Regions from separate parts of the Solibacillus ferritrahens genome, predicted to be linked through region 1. Evidence: riboswitches for the same ligand, from Rfam matches in the RefSeq annotation. Region 1 holds a riboswitch; the other holds the start of a gene.

Evidence for each region. A riboswitch is a leader RNA that binds a small molecule or an ion and turns the genes downstream of it on or off. The one in region 1 is predicted to bind lysine.
Region 2: another riboswitch for lysine. It lies ahead of SNE38_RS12225 (amino acid permease); the one in region 1 lies ahead of SNE38_RS15860 (aspartate kinase).

The regions. Positions count from the first base shown of each region.
Region 1 is NZ_JAXCLE010000019.1:23,703-31,429, reverse strand. It holds gene sdhA (succinate dehydrogenase flavoprotein subunit) at 1-133, opposite strand, end outside; gene SNE38_RS15870 (succinate dehydrogenase cytochrome b558 subunit) at 221-838, opposite strand; gene SNE38_RS15865 (YslB family protein) at 1,111-1,527, shown strand; gene SNE38_RS15860 (aspartate kinase) at 1,653-2,885, opposite strand; lysine riboswitch at 2,979-3,157, opposite strand; gene uvrC (excinuclease ABC subunit UvrC) at 3,194-4,981, opposite strand; gene trxA (thioredoxin) at 5,081-5,395, opposite strand; gene SNE38_RS15845 (electron transfer flavoprotein subunit alpha/FixB family protein) at 5,568-6,545, opposite strand; gene SNE38_RS15840 (electron transfer flavoprotein subunit beta/FixA family protein) at 6,604-7,377, opposite strand; gene SNE38_RS15835 (enoyl-CoA hydratase) at 7,439-7,727, opposite strand, start outside.
Region 2 is NZ_JAXCLE010000011.1:92,383-100,109, reverse strand. It holds gene SNE38_RS12245 (tripartite tricarboxylate transporter permease) at 1-1,350, shown strand, start outside; gene SNE38_RS19295 (hypothetical protein) at 1,512-1,610, shown strand; gene SNE38_RS12240 (nitric oxide synthase oxygenase) at 1,778-2,833, shown strand; gene SNE38_RS12235 (restriction endonuclease) at 2,895-3,449, opposite strand; gene SNE38_RS12230 (CynX/NimT family MFS transporter) at 3,511-4,710, opposite strand; lysine riboswitch at 4,857-5,037, shown strand; gene SNE38_RS12225 (amino acid permease) at 5,132-6,589, shown strand; gene SNE38_RS12220 (RNA 2'-phosphotransferase) at 6,894-7,625, shown strand.

The sequences.
Region 1 (7,727 bases):
CACATACAGAGTGTGAACGTTTTACGGGAACTAACGAGAATAATTCAACTGCAGTACCAACTTCAGCTGCTTTAATCGTAGCCATTAAGCCTGCTAAACCGCCACCAACGACGATTACTTTACTCTTTGCCATGATTATTTCTCACTCCTCATTAATTGCTAATTACTTTTACTCATAATTCATTCGAACTGCCTTTATAACTGTGTATTAGTGATCAAGTTAAATTACGAATGAGATGATAGCTGCAACACCTACGATCGCCAATATTACGAAGAATAATAACGTAACATAAGTTGCGATCTGTTGAGATTTTTTAGACTGTGTAATACCCCAGCTTACTAAGAATGACCATAGGCCGTTAGCTAAGTGGAATGCTGCTGAAACGATACCGACAATATAGAATGCCAACATTAATGGATTGTCAACGATTTCCACCATCATATCGAAGTTAACTTCAGCACCAAACGCTTTTTGAATACGCGTTTGGAAAATGTGCCACGCAATGAAAATTACTAGGAAGATTCCTGTAAAACGTTGTAAAGCAAACATCCAGTTACGGAATGTGCTGAAACGACCCGTATTGTGTGTAGATGTAAATGCAATAAACACACCATAGAATCCGTGGAACATTAATGGAATATAGATAATAATCCATTCCATTGCTAACAATAACGAATGTGGAACTAATTCCATCATACCTGTTGCGTTATTGTAAACCTCTTCACCACCAACTGCAGTGAAGTTCAAAGTTAAGTGGAACACCAAGAACAACCCGACAGGAACTACACCTAATAACGAGTGTAAGCGGCGCCATAAAAATTCACGATCTTTCGACAAAACTGTTACCCCCCTTAGTACTTGAAATACACAATGTGCAACGCCTCAAAATTGTAAACGTTGTGTTATTGACTGCGCATTTCATCATGGTACAATATTATGACATGTCCATTGTACTCTCAACAGATACTAGCGTCAAGGTAACGAGGGATATTTTATAATCATTTTAAAGACGGATTTATGCTATTTAAAGTCCAGTTTTTTCTACTTATAACTATTTTCTTCCTGAAAGAATGAAAATTATAAGAAAATTTATGAAAGAGGTTTTTAATATGGAGGGGTACAAAATGAAAACGATTCCAAGTTTTGGATATGAAATCCTTCGCGATCATCTTCTACCATCGATTTTAGGTAAGCATGAGGAAGATGTTTTATATTGGGCAGGGAAAGAACTCGCACGTAAATTTCCGCTATTTGCCATGGATGAGCTTCCTTCATTTTTTGGGGAGGCCGGTTGGGGTCAGTTAATTTTAGATAAAGAAATAAAGGATGAACTTCATTACATACTTATGACAACCGAGGAAATGTCGATTAATATTGAGCAGCGCTGTTTTCGTTTAGAGGCTGGCTTTTTGGCCGAGCAAAAACAAAAGCAACTCGGTTACTTAACCGAATGCTATGTAGAAAAAATCGAAAAGAAGAATTACGTCAAATTCATTTTAAAGTGGGATTTAAAAGAGAAGATTTGAGCATAACTAAAAACTGTTGCTTTTTTTTAGAAAGCAACAGTTTTTAGTTCCTTTAATATCATAAATATAGCATTATCACTATTAATTAGCACCAAGAAAGCTCTAAATTTATCTTCTACCTTATTTTATGAAGCCGGAACTTCCTTCATTGCTATATTAAATTCCTCATGCAAAGCGTTTGCAGCATACACCATATCTTCTTGTGGAACAACGACTGACACTTTTATTTCAGATGTACTAACCATTTTAACCGGAATATGCTCACGTCCTAGACGCGCAAACATGCGTGCCGCAACTCCTGGATTCGAAGCCATCGCTGATCCAATAATCGATACTTTAGCCAAACCGACTTCAAAATCTGCAAAACTAAATCCTAGTGACAGTTTACTCGATTCTAATACACGTAAAGCTTCTGCAAACTCTACTTTAGATATTGTAAAGGAAATAGTAGGCTTTATCCCATCAATTACTGCCTGCACAATAATATCAACATTGATATCATTTTCTGCTAAAACACTAAATACTTCGGCTAATGACGCTGTTTCATATGAATCATATCCAATTGTTAAACGAATAATATCAGATTCGTATGCCACCCCGCGCACAAGTAAATTCTTTTCCATGTCTACATCCCCTTTTATTAATGTACCTTCTACATCCTCTTTAGCTGAGCGTACAACGATTGGCATATTGTATTTTTTTGCAAGCTCAACCGCACGAGGATGCAAAATTTTAGTACCTAAATTTGAAAACTCCAACATTTCATCATATGAAATCTCAGAAAGTTTTGTAGCACTTTCAACACGCTGAGGATCTGCCGTATAAATACCCTCCACCGATGAATAAATATCGACACGCTCCGCATTTAAAGCAACCGCTAATGCAACAGCGGAAGTTTCAGATCCACCTTTCCCTAATGTCGAAATGTTATCGGTCTCTGTTATTCCTTGAAAACCTGATACAACAACGATTTCTCCTAATTCAAAATGCTTTTCAATACGTTTATTATCTACAAAATCAATCCGGGCATTACCATATTTTTCATTCGTTTGAATACCTGCCTGCCAACCGACAAGTGAAACTGCTTTCCCACCATGCTCTTGAATCGCTATTGCAAGAAGGGCACTAGTCAACTGCGCTCCTGTAGCGATTAATGCATCCATATCACGCTTCGACGGTTCATGCGTAATTTCCGCTGCAAATTGGCGTAAATTTTGACGAATGGGTGTCATCGAAGAAACGACAACGACTAAGTTTATGCCGCGACCTTGCTCTTTTATCACCTTTTTTGCAACCTGTACTATTTTTTCTGTTGTTGCCAACATAGGTCCACCAAACTTTACTACGACTGTTTGCAATCTCTTCCACTCCTTATTTTTGCGCATAAAAAAAAACGACTTTCCATATGTTCATGGAAAGTCGCCGTCAATACAAATAAAAGTTTATATGCTTTTCAGGATAGCTCTCCAGAACATAAAGTTCTGACAATCTTACATTTCTTAAATGTAAAACCAGCAAAACACGTGAACAATACGCATTTCACTTCGGCAGAATTCCCTTTCAATTGCTGTCGCTGGAATTGTTCTTCCTCGAGCAATTTACTCTTTAATACTGCACCTCTATCATTAGTAACTATTGAATTACCATTTATAGTAACATAACCTTATTATTTATTCAATGATGCTTCGTGAAAATGGCGATAAATCACTTCTGCTAATTTTGCAGGGACACCGGCTTCTTGCAATTGCAGCTCAGTTGCTTCACGAATTTTCTTCACCGATCCGAAATGCTTCATAAGTTGTTGTTTACGTTTAGGTCCTACCCCTGCAATGCCATCAAGTACGGATGTAATTGCATTCGTCTGATGTTGTTGACGCAAAAATGTAATGGCAAACCGGTGTACTTCATCTTGTATACGCTGCAATAAGTAAAATCCATCACTTGTCCGTTTTAAAGGTACAACTTCCGGTGGAGCACCAAACAACAGCTGTGATGTATTATGCTTATCATCTTTTGCAAGACCTGCTATTGGGATCATTAATCCTAACTCATCTTCAATTACTTCTCTTGCGACCTCCATTTGTCCCTTTCCCCCATCAATTAGGATTAAGTCCGGTAGTGGTAAATTCTCCCGCAATACTCGTGTATAACGACGACGAATGACCTCTTGCATCGCGCCATAATCATCATGTTTTGCGGCTTCCCGCGTTTTATATTTCCGGTATTCTTTTTTTGCAGGCTTCCCGTCAACAAAAACAACCATTGCAGAAACAGGATCCGCACCGTGCATATGACTATTATCAAAAGCTTCTATACGGAGTGGCAATGGAATTTGCATAGCTTCGGCAAGTGCTTCACAAGCTCCTACTGTTCGTTCTTCCTGCCGCTCAATTAACTGGAATTTCCCATGTATTGCAATATTGGCATTTTTCATCGCTAGATCGACCAGCTCTTTTTTTGTTCCGCGCTTTGGGGTTTGTACCTTTACATTTAAAAGCTTTTGCAAAATCGTTCCATCAATTGTCTTTGGTACGAAAATCTCTTTTGGTAGTAAATGATGTGGCTGCTCGTAAAAACGTCCGACAAATGTTAAAAATTCTTCTTCCGCCTCGTTATAAATAGGGAAAATGGAAACATCACGTTCAATTAATTTTCCTTGCCGTACAAAAAATACTTGTACACACATCCAGCCTTTTTCGACCGCATAGCCAAATACATCTCGATTGCTCAAATCATCCGATACTATTTTTTGCTTTTGCATAACCTGCTCGATATGTGCAATTAAATCCCGGAATTCCTTGGCCCGTTCAAATTCAAGCTTTTCGGCGGCATCCAGCATTTTTTGCTGAAGGTCATTTTGAATCTCTTCGACACCACCGTTTAGAAACTTTGAAATTTCACCAATCATTTCATCATATACTTGTTTTTCAATGTCTTTTACACAGGGGGCTAAACATTGCCCTAAATGATAATACAGGCATACTTGATTTGGCAGATGTGTACATTTACGAAGTGGATATAAACGATCGAGCAATTTCCGCGTTTCATTGGCAGCATACGCATTTGGATAAGGTCCAAAATATTTTGCCTTATCCTTTTTTACTTTCCTAGTTGTTATTATTCGAGGGTAACGTTCATTCGTTATTTTTATATAAGGATATGTTTTATCATCTGTTAACTTCACATTATATTTCGGATCATGTAATTTTATTAAATTCAGCTCTAGTATAAGTGCTTCAAGATCACTTGAAGTTACAATATATTCAAAGTCCTCTATTTCACTGACTAATCTCGCTGTTTTACCATCATGGCTGCCTGTAAAATACGAACGCACTCGGTTTTTTAATACTTTCGCCTTGCCGACATATATTATTGTGCCTTGACGGTCTTTCATAATATAGCAGCCGGACTCATTCGGTAATATTTCTAGCTTTGCTTTAATATTTGCATTCATATTCTCACCCATTTGGATATGTCATTCACTTTATTTTAACTTATAGTCCTATAAGAAAAAAGCCGTACACCTTATTAGGCATACGGCTTTACAATTTAATTATTTGTTATCGTTAATAAAGTCGATTAAAGCTTCTTTTGGCATGAAGCCAGCAGTTTTTGCTTTTAATTCACCATCAACAAATAATAATAATGATGGGATTGACATAATTTGATAATCTGCAGCAGTGCCTTGGTTGTTATCTACATCCACTTTTACGATTTTTACATCGTTACCGATTTCTGCATCTAATTCTTCAAGAACTGGAGCAATCATTTTACATGGTCCGCACCATGCAGCCCAAAAGTCTACTAAAACTGTGCCGTTTGAAATTTCCTGTGGGAAAGTTTGATCTGTACCGTGTACAATTGCCATAATAAAATAGCCTCCTTCAATAACATATGGTTGTAGTATAGCATGTTTTGCCATTTAAAAAGTAGTAAAATGCTCGGGAATATGAACGCAGGATATTTCACCGTCTTTTTTCATGTTTTTCCCATTTATTTCGGACATAAAAAGCTTCCCTCAAAAGAGGGAAGCTTACTTATTATGCGTTTACTTTAAGCGCTTTAAATTCTTCGATTAACATTGGTACTACTTCAAATAAATCGCCTACAATACCATAGTCCGCTACTTTGAAAATGTTTGCTTCCGGATCTTTGTTAATGGCAACGATTACTTTCGAATTCGACATACCAGCCATATGTTGGATAGCACCAGAAATACCAGCTGCAATATAAAGGTCAGGTGTTACTACTTTACCTGTTTGACCAATTTGTAATGAGTAATCACAATATTCTGCGTCACATGCACCACGAGAAGCACCAACTGCACCGCCTAGTAAATTGGCAAGTTCTTTTAATGGCTCAAATCCTTCTTCGGATTTTACCCCACGACCACCTGCTACTACTACTTTTGCTTCTGAAAGGTCAACACCTTCTGTTGATTTACGAACAACTTCTTTAATGATAGTACGTAAATTTGTAATATCAACTGATACAGACGATACTTCACCAGTACGAGAACCGTCTTTTTCTAAAGGTGCGATATTATTCGGACGGATTGTCGCGAAGATTACGCCGTCTTTAATTTTTACTTTCTCAAATGCTTTACCAGAATAGATTGGACGGATGAATACTGTATCATCGCCAGAACCTTCGATATCTGTTACATCCGAAACTAAACCGGATTGTAAGCGAGAGGCAATTTTTGGAGATAAGTCTTTGCCTAAAGATGTATGACCGAAGACAATTGCTTCTGGGCTTTCTTGTTCAACGACCGCTAAAATAGCTTGGCTGTAGCCGTCAGATGTATAATTTTTCAAGTGTGGATGCTCGACTGTAATTACGCGGCTTGCGCCATAGGCAACTAACTCTTGAGCTAAATCATTTACTGAATCCCCTACTAATAATCCTACTACTTCTCCACCGTCAGCGATTTTTGAACCTGCTGCGATTGCTTCAAATGTAACGTTACGTAAGCTCCCTTCTCGAACCTCACCTAACACTAAAACTTTTTTCGTCATAAAATATCCCTCCATTACCATCTTCGTAAAAATTTTCGTATCTCAAGTTGATATTCTATTAAATTACTTTCGCTTCACTATGAAGTAAGTTTACTAATTCTTTTACCTGCGCTGAAAGATCCCCTTCTAATACACGACCAGCTGCTTTTTGTGGCGGCAAGTAAATTTCAACTGTTTCTACTTTTACTTCAACATCGTCTTCATCGATATCTAAATCATCTAACTCAAGCTCTTCAAGCGGCTTTTTCTTCGCTTTCATAATACCTGGTAAAGATGGGTAACGTGGCTCATTTAACCCTTGTTGAGCTGTTACTAATAATGGTAAAGATGTTTCTAATACTTCAGAGTCCCCTTCAATATCGCGAACAATTTTTACATTCGTTCCATCGATTTCAAGGCTTGTAACTGTTGTTACGTAATTAATTCCGAGTAAATCTGCAAGACGAGGACCTACTTGCCCTGAACCACCATCAATTGCTACGTTTCCAGCTAAAATTAAATCTGCTTCTTTATCTTTTAAATATTCTGATAGAATATAAGCTGAAGAATATTGGTCCAGCTCATCTAAATCATCTTCTGTATTAATTAATACCGCTTCGTCAGCACCCATTGCTAAAGCTGTTCGCAATTGCTTTTCTGCATCTTCGCCACCGATTGTCACAACTGTTACTTTACCGCCTAATGCGTCACGCTTTTGAATTGCTTCTTCAATTGCATACTCATCATATGGGTTGATGATGAACTCAGCACCATCTTCTTGAATTTTACCGCCTGATACGACGATTTTTTCTTCTGTGTCAAAAGTACGTTTTACTAATACAAAAATATTCATAATCTAGACCTCCTAAAAGCTTTTTAATTTAATCCCGTAAAAACGGGGCGGATACATTTATTTACTTTCCTGTAAATACTGGTTCACGTTTTTCAATAAAAGCATGGATGCCTTCTTTTGCATCTTCTGATACGAATACATCCCCAAAGCTATTAGCTTCTGCATTTACACCATCATAGTAGGAAGATGGTTTTGAATAATTAAGCATTTGAATCGCTGCCTTTAAGGCAATTGGCGATTTCTTTGCAATTTTCTTCGCAATTTTTAAAGTTTCTGTCAGAAGCTCTTCATCAGAGAAAGCACGGTTTGCTAAGCCCCATTCTACAGCTTCTTTTCCAGAAATCGGATCG
Region 2 (7,727 bases), on a different contig from region 1:
CCAATAGAGATGGCTGCAACTAGTTCAATCATCTTACTAGCGGGAGTATATTATGGTGCAATGTATGGTGGATCTACAACATCTATTTTATTAAATACGCCAGGTGAATCTTCTTCAGTTGTTACGACGTTAGACGGGTATCAAATGGCAAGGCAAGGAAGGGCTGGAGCAGCCTTATCCATTGCGGCAATCGGCTCGTTTATTGCAGGCATTATTGCATTAATCGGATTGGTTTTATTGGCTCGGCCATTATCTAAAGTAGCAATAAATTTTGGTCCTGCAGAATATTTTTCGCTTATGCTATTAGGATTGGCAGCGGTAAGCGGTTTAGCAGGTAAATCAATTACGAAGGCATTAATAATGACGGTTCTCGGTTTATTATTAGGAACGATTGGAATAGATGCCGTTTCTGGAATTGCACGATTTACATATGACCAGCCAGTTTTATTTAGTGGAATTGAGTTCTTAACAGTCGCTGTAGGTTTATTTGCATTAGGTGAAGTTTTTAAAACTATTTTTGAGAAGGATGGGGCCGATGAACCTATCGCAAAAATTGATCGTATTTTACCCACGAAAAAGGATTTAAAAGACAGTGCAGCACCAATCGCACGTGGCTCATTCCTTGGCTTCTTCTTAGGGGTACTACCAGGTGCGGGAGCGACACTTGCTTCATTCTTTGCGTATATTACAGAAAAGAAGATTAGCAAAAATCCAGAATCTTTCGGTAAAGGAAATATTGCCGGAGTTGCTTCTCCGGAATCTGCAAATAATGCAGCATCGGGTGGTGCGATGATTCCACTACTAACATTAGGTATCCCGGGATCAGGGACGACAGCTATTTTAATGGGTGCGTTCATCATGTACAACATTCAGCCGGGTCCATTATTGTTTGAGGAACACCCAGACGTAGCGTGGGGCCTAATTGCCAGTATGTTCCTTGGAAACTTAATGCTGCTTATATTAAACATGCCACTGGTTCGTGTTTTCGCAAAAATTATTCAAACACCGAAAAGATTTTTGTTACCTATCATTATTGCTATTTCAATCTTCGGTGTATACGCAGTTCAATATACGACATTTGATTTATTCTTATTATTAGGTTGCGGGATTGCAGGCTATTTCTTTGCAAAAAATGATTTTCCTGTTGCTCCTTTAGTTTTAGCGCTTGTATTAGGTCCAATGATTGAGAATAACATGCGTCGCGCTTTAACGATTTCAAATGGGGAATTCAGTATTTTCATAGCAAAACCACTCTCATTAATCTTTTTAGTTATTGCCGTTTTATGGATATTAATTCCGATTCTCATGAAGTTGCGCGGTAAAAATGTAATTATTAATGAAGAAGGATGAGCTATAGCTACTAGAGTATATTTCGTGTTTAAATAAAAAGTTGCCGTCCGAATTTGGGCGGCTATTTTATTTTAAATAACTCGTAATGAAGACCCTGCTCGCTTAGCTCCTGTTGTTGAGCGGATAATCTTACTATTTGAAGTGGCAAATTAACTGTTCCAATTGCACGTGTATTAGATTTAGAAGGCATTCAGAGGGCACATCGTCTAATCGAAAGTAGAAAACATCAAGGTGAAATTTTAATTCGCCTAACTAAATGAATATGAAAGTGAATCGGTAACCTTACGAAAAATAGATTTTAATAATCCTACACTCGACATTATGAACACTTTTAGTCATGTATGAAAAATACATGTTTTAATCAGTTGTTGTTTCATTGAGTTTCCTTATTTTAAGGGCCAAAATGAAGGAATAGGGAGATGAACTGATGACAACTACAACGAAGGAATTACAAGAACGAATTGAATTTCTCACTTTATATAAACAAGAAACGAAGCAATCGGATGACTGGCTAAAGTTACGTATAGAGGAAGCTAAGCATCCGGCATTTATTTTAACGACCGAGGAACTTACTTATGGTGCGCGAGTTGCATGGCGCAACAGCAATAAGTGTATCGGCCGGCTTTTTTGGAATAGCTTAACCGTTTTTGATCAGCGTCAATTGCTAAATGAATACGAAATATACGAAGCACTTGTAAAGCATATTGAATTTGCCACAAACAGCGGTAAGATTCGGCCAGCAATCACTTTATTTGACCCGAATCGTGTACGGATTTGGAATCATCAGCTCATTCGCTATGCAGGATATGAAACCGATGAAGGAGTAATTGGGGATTCCACGTCTATAAAGTTTACGAAAACTTGCGAAAGTCTCGGCTGGAAAGGTGCAAAAACAAATTATGATGTATTACCGCTTGTAGTTCAAGTAGATGACCGCGAGCCAATATTCTTTGATTTACCAAAAGAAATAGTGCTTGAGGTGCCTATTACACATCCAGACTATGATTTTTCTAGGCTAAACATGCAATGGTATGCAGTCCCAATCATTTCGAGCATGCGTTTTAATATTGCAGGAGAAGACTACCAAGCTGCGCCATTCAATGGATGGTATATGGGTACAGAAATTGGAGCACGTAATTTGGCTGATACGGACCGTTATAATTTCTTGCCGAAAATCGCCGAGGCAATGGATTTGGATACAGCACTAAATGTCTCTCTTTGGAAAGACCGGGCACTCGTAGAATTAAATATCGCGGTACTCCATTCTTATAAAACTGCTGGAGTGAGTATAGTTGATCATCATACGGCAGCACAGCAGTTTCAACTTTTTAGCCAGCAAGAAAAAACAAGCGGCCGTGATGTAACAGGAAACTGGGTATGGCTCATCCCACCATTATCACCGGCGACAACGGACATTTATCACGAGCCGATTGCGAATACGATCAAAAAGCCAAATTACTTTTATCAATTGCAGCCATATTAATGGGACGGCACTACAAAAAAGGGTTATGTTCAAAATCAAATTGACTCTGAACACAACCCTTCTATCTTTTATTTAAGATGATTTGAATTAATTCATCACGATCGATTAAATAAACGTCATTAATGTCTGCAAGTTTTTCGGCCTGCCGGGTAAAATGACTGTTTGTTACAACCCATGCTTCTGTTGCCTCATACATTTTCACCGCACCGATAATCTCCTGTACAGCCTTTACACCGACCGTGCTGGAATACCGTTTTGCCTGCACGGCAATGATGTCTTTCCCATCCTTCAAAATGAGGTCCGCACCATAATCGCCACTCGTTGCAGTATAGCTCACTTTAAAACCGCGGCGTTTAAACAATTCTCCTAAAAACTTTTCGAAATCTTCACCGCTCATTTGGTCGACTTCTCGAATACCGGATTTCCGTAACTTTCTTATTATTCGTGTTTTCAGCCAAATTATAAAACCGATATAGAGTACGAAATAAGTGATAATTCCAATACCCATACCTTCTAAAGTTTTCGTTGCATTAAAACCAACTGCAGCAGCTAAGGTAATGAAAAATAACGGAATAATCGGCAGCCTTTTTTTATTTCGTCTTCTTTTTTTACGCAATAGTTCAGTACTCCTTTTATTTACTCACCTTATTATAGCATAAAAGGGTACATACGTTTGGCTAGATTGTTTGATTCTTTGCGCTTATAAATGAAGCAAAAAATAACAAAACTGAAATCAAAATAAATAACAGAAGAGGCATGGACCAACTATTCGTCAAATCATGTACATAACCGAATAGAACAGGCCCGACAGCTGCGACTAAATAGCCAATTGATTGCGCAAAGCCGGAGAGCTCCGCTGCATCGTAAGCAGTTTCTGTACGTAGTGAAAACAGCATCAATACTAAACCAAATGAAGCTCCGCCTGCAAAACCTAAAAAGATCATCCATAAAATCGCAAGGCTTGTCCATTCCATCAACACACCAGTAAAGCCAATTAAGTAGCAAATCGTAAAGAAAATGACGATTGGACGCTGTGAAATGAGCTTCCCTGCAATAATTGGAATAACAAACGTCATCGGAATTTGTGCAAATTGCATAACAGAAACCATCCAACCGGCCGCGGTAGCATCCAAACCTTGGCTAACAAAAATTTCTGGCAGCCATGCAGAAGAGCAGTAAAATAAAAAAGATTGAAAGCCCATTGCTCCTGCAACTGCCCAAGCGAGCGGTGATTTCCACATCTGCGTTTTCATTGTCTGTGATGTCGACATATGCAAGTCCACTTTTGGTGTTCGCAAAATCGGTATCCATATAACTAATGTCAGAACACCTAAAACAATCGAAAAGCCTAAAGCCATTTGCCAGCCTGCATTTGTGGCAATCGGAAAACTAAAGCCAGCTGCAAGTCCGGAAGAAATATTCATCGATACGGAATACACCCCTGTTAACAAGCCGATATGCAGCGGGAATTTCCATTTGAAATAACTCGGAATAAGAACATTTCCAAAAGCGATGGCAATCCCTATAAGAATTGTTCCTCCAATCAGAAGTGTTGTTTCACCTACTGAACGTAGTAATATTCCGATACAAAGTAAAATTACTGAATAAAATAAAGTCCATTCCATACCCCATTTACGTGCTATGCGTGGTGCAAAAGGAGAAACAATAGCAAACGCGACTAACGGAATAGTTGTTAAAAATCCTGCAAGAACGTTTGAGATGCCGAGGCCATCCCGAATAAAAGAAATGATTGGACCTACTACAGTAATTGGTGTACGTAAAGTAGTAGCGAATAGGAATACAGCAACCATAAAAAAGAGAAGTGGTTTATTCGATAGTATTTTTTTGCTGTTTTGGTTTATTTTTTGTTCATTCATGAATGAGGCTCCTTTTCCTGCAACAACGCCGTTGAATAGTGAGAATAATCTTAAAAAACTGAAAAATAGCAACGCGTTGCCATCAAAAAAATATTATGTTAGACTAATAATCATTATTTCAATTAAATATATTACCTCATGTAAATGTATGGGGTAGAGGTCGCAATCATTAAAATTAGTATAGCGGAGATTGAGAAGAATCTGTGAAGCTTTATGAAAGGAATGATTGCCGAAGTGTTATTTTTCTTCTTAAATATAACGCTGGGGCTGTCTCCGATAAGGAACAGAACTGTCACATGTGTAAGCATGTGTTGAGCTATCTTTCAAGTTTGATGAGGTGTAATTATAACCATCACAAAAACTTGTGGTGGTTTTTCTTTTTACACTTCACCGAACAAAACAAAAAGGGAGTTTTATAATCATGAGTGAAATTAAAATAGATCAGCTCGGCAATAAAAACGAGCTGAAAAGAGGATTAAAAAGCCGCCATGTTACGATGATTTCGTTAGGTGGAACGATTGGTACAGGACTATTTTTAGCATCAGGTGGTGCCATTGCACAGGCAGGTCCTGGTGGGGCATTGCTCGCATATGCATTAATCGGGGTTATGGTATATTTCCTAATGACGTCATTAGGTGAAATGGCTGCTTATATGCCGACATCAGGTTCGTTTAGTACGTATGCAACGAAATTTGTAGACCCGGCATTAGGATTTGCGCTTGGTTGGAACTATTGGTACAACTGGGCAATTACGATTGCGGCGGAAATTGCTGCCGTTTCATTAATTATGAAATATTGGTTCCCGGACAGCTCGTCGATTGTATGGACGCTTTTATTTATAGCGGTCGTATTAACGTTTAACTTGTTATCTGTAAAAGCTTTTGGTGAAGCAGAATATTGGTTCGCGATGATTAAAGTTGCAACGGTTATTGTATTTATCATTGTCAGCTTTTTAATGATTTTCGGAATTTTAGGTGGGAATGACCCGGTGGGCTTCACGAACTTTTTTGCAGGAGATGCACCATTTAACGGGGGCTTCCTGGCACTATTCGGTATTTTCTTGGCAGCTGGTTTCTCATTCCAAGGTACGGAAATGCTTGGTGTAACAGCAGGTGAAACAGACGACCCAGGAAAAAACATTCCAAAGGCGGTAAAATCAGTGTTTTGGCGTATTTTACTGTTTTACATTTTCGCTATTGGCGCAATTGGATTACTTATTCCATATACAGATTCACGCCTTTTATCAGAAGATATTGCGACAAGTCCATTTACATTAGTATTTGAAAACTTAGGTGTCGCATTTGCAGCATCTGTTATGAATGCGATTATTTTAACAGCAATGCTTTCTGCAGGGAACTCAGGTCTTTATGCAGCAAGTCGTATGCTTTATCAATTAGCAGTAGATGGCAAAGCACCAAAACTGTTTATGAAAGTAACGACGCGCGGCATTCCGATGTATGCCTTACTTGCTACATTAGCAGTAGGTTCACTAGCATTTTTAGCTTCATTCTTTGGCGATGGTGTCGTATATATTTGGTTATTGAACGCTTCAGGTATGTCCGGCTTTATTGCATGGCTCGGTATTGCGATTAGTCATTATCGCTTCCGTCGCGCATATGTCGCACAAGGAAAGTCATTAAGTGATTTACCATATGTATCAAAATTCTTCCCATTCGGCCCGCTGTTTGCCTTTGCATTATGTATGATTGTTGTACTTGGTCAAAACTATATGGCCTTTATGGGCGGGACAATTGACTGGTATGGCGTTGTTGTTTCATACATCGGCTTACCGTTATTTGCTTCATTATGGATTTTCTATAAGGTAAAACATAAAACAAAAATCGTTCCTTTAATGGACTGTGATTTATCAAATAAATAAGATTAAAACGTAATGTTAGCATCAGCTTTCATTGCGTTTTTTTTGTGGAGTGAATGGAGCTTGTGCTGTTTAATTTAATTAGTTTTGAAAGTGGACATTAAGGAGAACGAAGTGACGAATATGTAAGGGAGAGTGTCTATTAAGTGAAACAGAGTGTCTAAAATGTTCATGTAGGTGGCGAATATATGTATTTAAGTGTCTATTATCGCAAATGTAGCGGTGAAAATAATTTTGCTCTCGATTATGAAATGCCCTTTAGCCTAACTTTTATACTTTAAAAGGAAGGAATGGTATTATAGAAGAAATGAAAAATCTCTATAGTTATAAGGAAGTGTTAGGAATGCCTATTTCAACAGGTTTATATAAGAAAATGCATCAATGGTTAATGGGCGAAGATGGAAAAATTGTAGCGTTTCGTCCGTTTTTAACAAATGGAAATCCCTACAAATCACGAATTTTCCTAATCAGCACAAACGCAGTACCCTTTTTTAAAGTAGAAGATAGAAGTGAACAGATTTTTGCAGAGTCATTAGTAAATAGAGAGCTTTTAAAAGAGCTTTATTTGAGTGAAATAAAGGGAGCCCCTCGTGAATTTAAAGGTTCTTTACAATTTGAGGCATGGCTAAAAAAGCATTATAACGAATCGCTTATTTATACTTCTTTAAATACGTATCAAATAGAATTGACAGATCATGCAAAAAATGCAAAAAAAGAAGATGCCGCTAATTTTGAACGCGGGCAAACAATTTTCAAAGAAGTAATGGAAGAGTTTCAGCCGGAAATCATTATTTTACAAGGGTCAGCTACCTTCAATCAATTTAAAACTCTATATGCAGAGAATATTGTTATTTTCAATGAAGATGAGATGAAAGTGCAAGTTCTGGAGGAAATGGGTGCAATTGCTGAGGTGAGTTATGGTAATGGAAAGAAGACCCTCGTTTTTGTAACACGTAGTATGAGCTATTTTGGCTCTGAGGGGAAAAATTTCGAACGATTCAAAGAAAATTTAGCCAAGAATTTATTGGTAAAAGCCTAAAGCCGAACATTCACTTCGGTATTATCACTTTTTTGTTCAAATTTCCGAAAAATAAGAATAGTTTTACTTTTGTGAGATTATTGCAATATAAGATTTACATGA